2 linked regions of the Beijerinckia sp. 28-YEA-48 genome follow. The protein of the gene in region 2 binds, or shares a complex with, the protein of the main gene of each other region. Links are inferred from orthologs where the notes say so. Each region holds a gene or a part of one and is shown on either strand. Other genes may lie near its edges.

Region 1 (4,310 bases), 1.1 Mb from region 2 along the record:
CGCTTGCCGACGACTGCAAGGCGCAGGTTCTGGCTCTCGCAGGCACGCGCGATGCCGAAAGCGATGCCGCCGCCACCGCAATCAAGAAGGCGCTGCCCACCTGCCATCTCGTCTATGTCTTCGATACCGGCAAGGACATGGACGAGGAGCGACCGGAGGCGCTGGCGAAAGTGGCGCGGGATTTTCTGACCCGTCGCGACAAATTCCTCGTCAGCAATGCGGACGGACGGATTACGCCCTAGCGAACCGCTGAAAACGAAAAAGCCGTCGCCCGAACAGGCGACGGCTTTTTTTGTAGCGCAGAAGCAGCGGAGATTATTCCGCCGCCACCATCACTTCGGCTTCCGCCAGATCGACGCTGACGAGCTGCGACACGCCGCGTTCCGCCATCGTCACGCCGAACAGCCGGTCCATGCGGGCCATGGTGATCGGGTTGTGGGTGATGGTGATGAAGCGCGTGTCGGTCTTCTTGCGCATTTCAGCGAGCAGATCGCAGAACCGCTCGACGTTGGAATCGTCCAGCGGCGCGTCCACTTCGTCGAGCACGCAGATCGGCGACGGATTGGTGAGGAACACCGCGAAGATCAGCGACATCGCCGTCAGCGCCTGCTCACCACCCGACAGCAAGGTCATGGTCGTCGGCTTCTTGCCCGGCGGACGCGCCATGATTTCGAGGCCGGCCTCGAGCGGATCGTCGGATTCGATCAGCTGCAATTCCGCCGCGCCACCGCCGAACAGGCTCGTGAACAAATCCTTGAAGTGGTTGTTGACGATATCGAAGGCGGCGACCAGACGCTCGCGGCCTTCCTTGTTCAAGCTTTGGATAGCGGTGCGGAGCTTGCGGATCGCTTCGGTCAGATCATCGCGTTCGCTGGTCAGCGAGTCGCGGCGGCCTTCGATATCGCCCAGTTCGTCGTCCGCACGCAGGTTGACGGCGCCGAGACGTTCGCGATCCTGCTTCAGCTCTTCGAGCTTGCGCTCGACATCGGCGCTCTCTGGCAGTGCGTCGTCGGGCCCGACGCCGGCGAGAGCCGCCACCGCATGGGGCTCGCATTCCAGGTCGGTGGCGATGCTGTGGACGATGTCCTGGTGGCGCTGGCGCAAAGCTTCGACGCGCGCCTCCGAACGGGCGCGCTCTTCGCGCACCGCCGACATCGCATCGAGCGCCATGCGCGCCAGGCGATCGCTGTCGGTCAAGCGCGTTTCGGCTTCCGTCCGCTTGTCGGAGGCAAGCTTGCGCGCCCCTTCCGCCTTGTCGACTTCGCCGATGAGAGCGCGGCGACGTTCAAGGAAGAGTTCCGGCGCTTCCGCCAGAGTTTCCAATTCCTCGCGCGCTTCGGCGATGCGTTCTTCGTAATCGGTGATCTGGCCGGTGGCGCGGTTGCGCCGCTCGTCCCAGGACTGACGCTCGTTGTTGATCGCCATCAGGCGCTGCTGGCGCACCTGCGCCTCGCGCGCCAGAGACTGCACGGCAGCGCGCGCTTCCGCCGTTTCGGCGCGCGCGTGGGCGGCCGATGCACGGGCCCGATCGAGCTTGCCGGTCAGCTGCAGGGTCGGCGTCAAGGTTTCGAGCGCGGTCTGCGCTTCGGTATTCTTGGCCAGGGCTTCGTCGCGGCTCTGGGTCAGGCGATTGGAGGCTTCCTCCAGCGCCGAAACGCGCGCGCCCGATTGAGCCCGCTTACGCTCGGCCGCATTGAGGGCTTCACGCGCTTCGCCGACAACCCGCTGAGCATTGCGGGCATCGTTGCGGGTCTGGGTCTCCGCCATGGCGGCGACGCGAACGCGCTCGACCATCTGGTCGGCCTGGGCCTTCAAACCGTCGGCGACGCGGCGGGCCTCTTCGGCTTCGCGGGTCAGATCGCCAAGGCGGTTGCGTTCCACCAGGCGGCGGGCGGCCGGGGTCGGCGCTTCGGCGGCGGCGACAAAGCCGTCCCAACGCCACAGGTCGCCTTCTTTCGATACCAGGCGCTGGCCCGGCTTCAGCAGTTTCTGCAGCTGCGCGCCTTCGGTGCGCACGACAACGCCGATCTGGTTCAAGCGGCGGGCCAGTTGCGTCGGTGCGGTGACCAGTTTGGCCAGCGACTCGACACCCGGCGGCAGCGGCGCGTCTTGGGTGTGATCGCCGAGCAGCGACCAATGGGCCGGCGCGGAGGCGTTGACCGAGGCATCGAGATCATCGCCGAGCGCGGCGCCAAGTGCTGCTTCATAGCCCTTGGCGACGTTGATTTCGTCGACGACCGGCGGCCACAGATCGCTCTCGGCGGTGGCCAGCAGTTTCGACAGGGTACGCACTTCGGTTTCGAGCCGGTGCGCCTTGCGATCGGCATCGGCCAGCGGCGTGCGCGCCTCGGATTCGGCGGCGCGCGTCTCGCTATGGACACCTTCGGCTTCCAACGCCGCTTCTTCGGCGGCCGACAGAGCTTCCTGAGCCCCCTCGAGCGCTTCGGCGAGTGCCGCGAATTCATCTTCGGCGACGCCGGCCGCCCGCAGGGTTTCGAGTTCGGCCGCGACCTGCGCCAGTTCTCTTTCGAACCGCTGCAGGCGTTGGGCGTCGTCGTTGAGCGCCTGTTGCAGGGCGTTGCGGCGGGCATTGATGTCGGACAGCGCGGCCTGCGCCTCGCCCAGGGTCGTTTCCGTCTCGGCCAGGCGGCCTTCGGCGTCGGCGAGTTTTTCCTTCGCCTCGTATTCCATGTCGCCGGCTGTCTCGGTCGCCTGATCGAGATCGCTGACCTCAGCATCGAGACGGCCCAAAACGCCAGCGGCGTCGTCGATCAGCGCCTTCTCGCGCGCCATGTCTTTTTCGAGCTGCGCCTGGCGCCGTTCGAGTTCGACAACACGCTGCTTGGCGCGCTCTTCCTCGCCCTCGAGCTGTTCGCGCGCCAGGATGAGGCGCTGCAAAGCCGCGCCGGCCTTGGCTTCCTCGTCGCGTAGCGGCGGCAATTCATAGGCGGCGATGGCCTGGAGACGCGCCGCTTCCGCCTGGTGGCGGGTGCGCTCCTCGACCTCACGGGTGTCGGCTTCGAGCTTGCTCTCGGCTTCGCCCATGTTCCGGGTCACGTCGCGGTGGGCGATATGCAGCAGCAGCGCTTCAGAGCGCCTGATTTCGGCGGCGAGGCCCTTATAGCGGGTCGCCTGACGCGCCTGACGCTTGAGGCTGTCGACTTGCGAGTCGAGCTGCTTCATCACGTCTTCAAGGCGGTTGAGATTGTCTTCGGCGCCCTTCAGGCGCAGTTCCGCCTCGTGGCGGCGGGAATGCAGACCGGCGACACCGGCGGCATCTTCAAGGATGCGGCGGCGCTGCTGCGGCTTGGCGGAAATGATCTCGCCGATCATGCCCTGGCGCACCATGGCCGGTGAGCGGGCGCCGGTGGCGGCGTCGGCGAACAGCAACTGCACGTCGCGGGCGCGCACTTCCTTGCCGTTGAAGCGATAGGTCGAGCCGGACTCACGCTCAATGCGGCGCGAGATTTCGAGCAGATCGGCGTCGTTGAAGGCGGCCGGCGCGGAGCGGTCGGCGTTGTCGAGGACCAGCATCACCTCGGCGGTGTTGCGCGACGGCCGGTTGCCGGAGCCCGAGAAAATGACGTCGTCCATGCCGGAGGCGCGCATGGATTTGTAGGAATTTTCACCCATCACCCAGCGCAACGCTTCGACAAGATTGGACTTGCCGCAACCGTTCGGGCCGACCACGCCGGTCAGGCCGGGTTCGATGACGAAATCCGTCGGCTCACAAAAGCTCTTAAACCCTGTGAGCCGCAGCCGATTGAACTTCATACGCCTCGTTCCTTACGCAAATCCGGGTCTTCCTCCCGATCTGGCTGCCTTCCAAAGGAGGCGGCACGACCAGGGCAGGATCGCCCCCTGCCTGTCCGTCGAACGATTCGGCCCCAGGGAGCATCCCTGTCCCTAAGCCGTCATAAAGGCTCGTAACAGGCAAGTCGCAGCCTCTGATTCGGGCCAATTTCCTGTGAGAAAAGCCGTTTGAAGCCTGCGGCGCAGGAACCTAGGGCAAATCGCGTTTCTCTCGAAGCGCGATTTGACCCAGGATTTTGGCTTTTTCGCCTCTCAGGGCTTCTCAGCTTTTCAGAGAGGGAAGAATGAGCTTTTCCATCTCTTCCAGGGAAACCGCGCCGACGAGACGGGTGCCGTTGACGAAGAAGGTCGGCGTCGAATTGACGGTGAATTTCTCCGCCCCCATGTCGCGCACCTTGCCGACATTGTCATAAAGCGCCTGGTCTTTCAGGCAGCTTTCGAAGGTTTCCTGGGACATGCCGGTCTGGCGCATCAGGGTCATCAGGCCCTGCAGGGGC
Region 2 (3,139 bases):
AATTCCGCGAAATCGTTGGCCGCGCCGATGCGCCCGTGTTGATCGACCAGGAAGGCGGCCGGGTCCAGCGCATGGGGCCGCCGCTGTGGCGCAAATATCCGCCGGCTGGCGCCTTCGCCGCGGCCGGCCATGATGCCGCCGCCACCGCTGATCTGATCCGCACCAGCGCGCAGGTGCTGGCCGCCGATCTCAAGGATGTCGGCATTACGGTCGATTGCCTGCCTGTCGTCGATGTACCGGGGCAGGGCGCGCATAACATCATCGGCGACCGCGCCTATGCGGCCGATCCCGACACCGTGGCCGCCTATGGCCGTGCCGCCTGCGAGGGTGTGCTCGCCGCCGGCGTCCTGCCGGTCATCAAGCATATGCCGGGGCATGGCCGCGCCCGGGCCGATAGCCACTTGGAGCTGCCGGTGGTCGAGGCCTCCCTGGCCGACTTGGAAGGATCCGACTTCGTCCCGTTCCGCGCCCTGGCCGACATGCCGTTGGCGATGTCAGCCCATGTCGTCTACACCGCCATTGATTCGGAGTGGCCGGCCACTGTCTCGGCCAAGGTCGTGTCGCAGGTCATGCGCGGTCACATCGGCTTTCAGGGGCTGATCATGAGCGATGATCTGTCGATGAAGGCGCTGAAAGGCTCGTTTACCGAGAAAACCGAGGCCCTTTTCGCCGCTGGGCTCGATCTGGCGCTGCATTGCCAGGGCGAGATCGCCGATGGCTACGCGGTGGCTAATGCCTCGCCGATCCTCGATGGTGTTAGGCTGGAGCGGGCGGAAAAGGCCCTGGCGGCGATCGCAGGGCCTCCCAGGCCGTTTGATCCTGTGGACGCATGGGCGCGGGTCCAATCCGGGCTTGCGATGACTGCCTAGAGCGATCAAATTCCGCGCCGGCCGGTTGTTTTGCGGCCGAAATGGAGTGATTCGCAGTGGCCGACCTGCCATTCGAAGACGGCGTAGAGCTGGATAAGGGCGTTACAGAACCATCGTTCCTCGTCGACGTGGACGGGTTCGAGGGACCGCTCGATCTGTTGCTTGAACTGGCGCGCCGCCAGAAGGTCGACCTTGCCAAAATTTCGGTCCTGGCCCTGGCCGAGCAATATCTTGAATTCATTGACGAAGCGCGCAAAGTCAGGCTCGAGCTTGCGGCCGATTATTTGGTCATGGCCGCCTGGCTCGCCTACCTCAAATCGCGCCTGTTGCTGCCTGAACAGCCGAAGGGCGAGGAGCCGGCCGCCGCCGATCTCGCCGCCGCGCTGGCCTATCGCCTGAAGCGCCTCGAAGCGATCCGCGATGCGGCCGAAAAGCTGGTGAATCGCCCGCGCGTCGGGCGCGACCTGTTCCTGCGTGGCGCCCCGGAAGGGGTGACGATCCTCAAAACGTCAGAATTCCACGCCAATCTCTTCGATCTGCTGTCGGCTTACGCCCGCCAGCGCCAAAAACACGTTCTGTCGCGCGTGACCCTGAAACAGCGAGTCGTCTGGTCGCTGGCGGAAGCGCGCGAGGCGCTGCAGCGGCTGGCTGGGCGGGCCATCGATTGGACCGCCATGGACACCTATTTGGGCGAATATTTCACCACGCCCGAAACCCGGCGCACCGTTCGGGCGTCGACGTTTTCAGCGTCGCTGGAACTGGTGCGCGAGGGAAAGCTTGAGTTGCGCCAGGATCGCGCTTTTGCCCCGATCTGGGTCAGATCCTGCTCCAATGATCCGCTCGCTCCGGCCCTGAGCGTGGTTGAAAATTAAGTTCGGAAAATTGAATTCGTAGCCGAGTTGAAGCATTCAAGAGGATTGTCGTGGGAGAAGCTGCCGAACAACTGCCTTTTGAAGGCGAGGACGCCATGAACGCCGCTGCGGAAGCGCACCGGGAAGCCATGCGTATCGCGGAGGCGATACTGTTCGCCGCCACCGAGCCGATGGAGGAGGCGGAGATTGGCCGTCGCCTGCCTGAGGGCACCGACGTTGGCGAAGTGATGCTGCAATTGCGCGAGGAATACGCCCATCGGGGCGTCAATCTCGTGCGTGTCGCGCGCAAATGGCTGTTCCGCACCGCCACCGATCTGGGCTGGCTGTTGTCGCGCGACGTCAGCGAGCAGAAGAAACTTTCGAAGGCCGCGCTCGAAACCCTTGCGATCGTTGCCTATCACCAGCCGGTGACACGCGCCGAGGTGGAAGACATTCGCGGCGTCGCCATTTCCAAGGGTACGCTCGACGTGCTGCTGGAGACCGGTTGGGTGCGCTTGCGCGGCCGCCGTAAGGCGCCAGGCCGGCCTGTGACCTACGGTACGACCGAGGCGTTCCTGCTCCAATTCGGTCTCGAACAGATCACCGATCTGCCGGGCCTTGAGGATCTGCGTTCGGCTGGTCTGTTCGATGGTCGCCTGCCGCAGGGCTTTGGCATACCGAAGCCGAGCGACGATAGCGCGCTCACCGAGGACGAAGATCCGCTGGAAGGTGGTGAAACTACCGACCTCTTCACCGAGCCCGCTAACGGGGAAGCTGAAGCGGAAGCCGGGACCGAAGCAGAGGCGCAAGCTGAAGTCGAAGCCCGTGCTGAAACTCAGGCTGAAATCCAGTCCGACCCCCTCGCCGAAGTTGAAGCTGAAACCGAAACCGAAACCACGATCGAAGCTGGTGCTATCGCCGAAGTGGCGGAGACTGGCGAAGTGGTCGAGGTCGAGGAAGCCGAGACTGAGGAAGAGGCTGCCGAAGCTGAGGCCGTGCTCGAGGAGCCAGCTGCCGAGGCTGAGCTTGAAGAGCCGATTGCCGAGGTGGAGGAAGAATCTTCCAGCGAAGCGCTGCTCGAAGAGTCCGTTTCCGAAGAGCCAGCGGCTGAAGAGTCCACCGACGAAGAGGCGGATGAGCCGCAGGATACCGCCTCGGATTCGGACAAGGACGAGGAAAATCCGTCGTCCGACAAAATATAACCGAAAATTAATCGCATCACGGCCGGAAATAGTGCTGTGCAGGCCGGTTCCACTCACCATATTGAAGATGGGTGGGGCTAAATCCTTGTATTTGGAGGCCGCCTTGCCTAACTTCGGCCAATCCGGCGGCGGACCATACGGTTCGTCGTCAACTGGAGGCAATTATGGGAAGCATGTCTCTCTGGCATTGGCTTGTCGTCGGTGCTCTCGCTCTGCT

The links.
Region 1: the proteins of BLW50_RS09510 (region 2) and smc are in contact, whole or in part, in a crystal structure (PDB 3ZGX), measured with the Bacillus subtilis proteins. The link is inferred for Beijerinckia sp. 28-YEA-48 from one-to-one orthologs.

The regions. Positions count from the first base shown.
Region 1 is NZ_FNSI01000001.1:3,117,603-3,121,912, forward strand. Bases 116-4,119 are described here. They hold smc (chromosome segregation protein SMC), read right to left. Parts: upstream 3,775-4,119; coding sequence 316-3,774; downstream 116-315. Other genes in these bases: BLW50_RS14825 (alpha/beta fold hydrolase), read left to right, coding at 116-242; BLW50_RS14835 (DsbA family protein), read right to left, coding at 4,076-4,119. Outside these bases: more of BLW50_RS14825, read left to right, coding at 1-115; more of BLW50_RS14835, read right to left, coding at 4,120-4,310. UniProt on the Bacillus subtilis protein: Required for chromosome condensation and partitioning.
Region 2 is NZ_FNSI01000001.1:2,013,460-2,016,598, reverse strand. The notes cover bases 1-2,833. They hold BLW50_RS09510 (segregation and condensation protein A), read left to right. Parts: upstream 1-925; coding sequence 926-1,741; downstream 1,742-2,833. Other genes in these bases: scpB (SMC-Scp complex subunit ScpB), read left to right, coding at 1,792-2,833; nagZ (beta-N-acetylhexosaminidase), read left to right, coding at 1-869. Outside these bases: more of scpB, read left to right, coding at 2,834-2,922; BLW50_RS09500 (twin-arginine translocase TatA/TatE family subunit), read left to right, coding at 3,087-3,139. UniProt on the Bacillus subtilis protein: Participates in chromosomal partition during cell division. May act via the formation of a condensin-like complex containing Smc and ScpB that pull DNA away from mid-cell into both cell halves.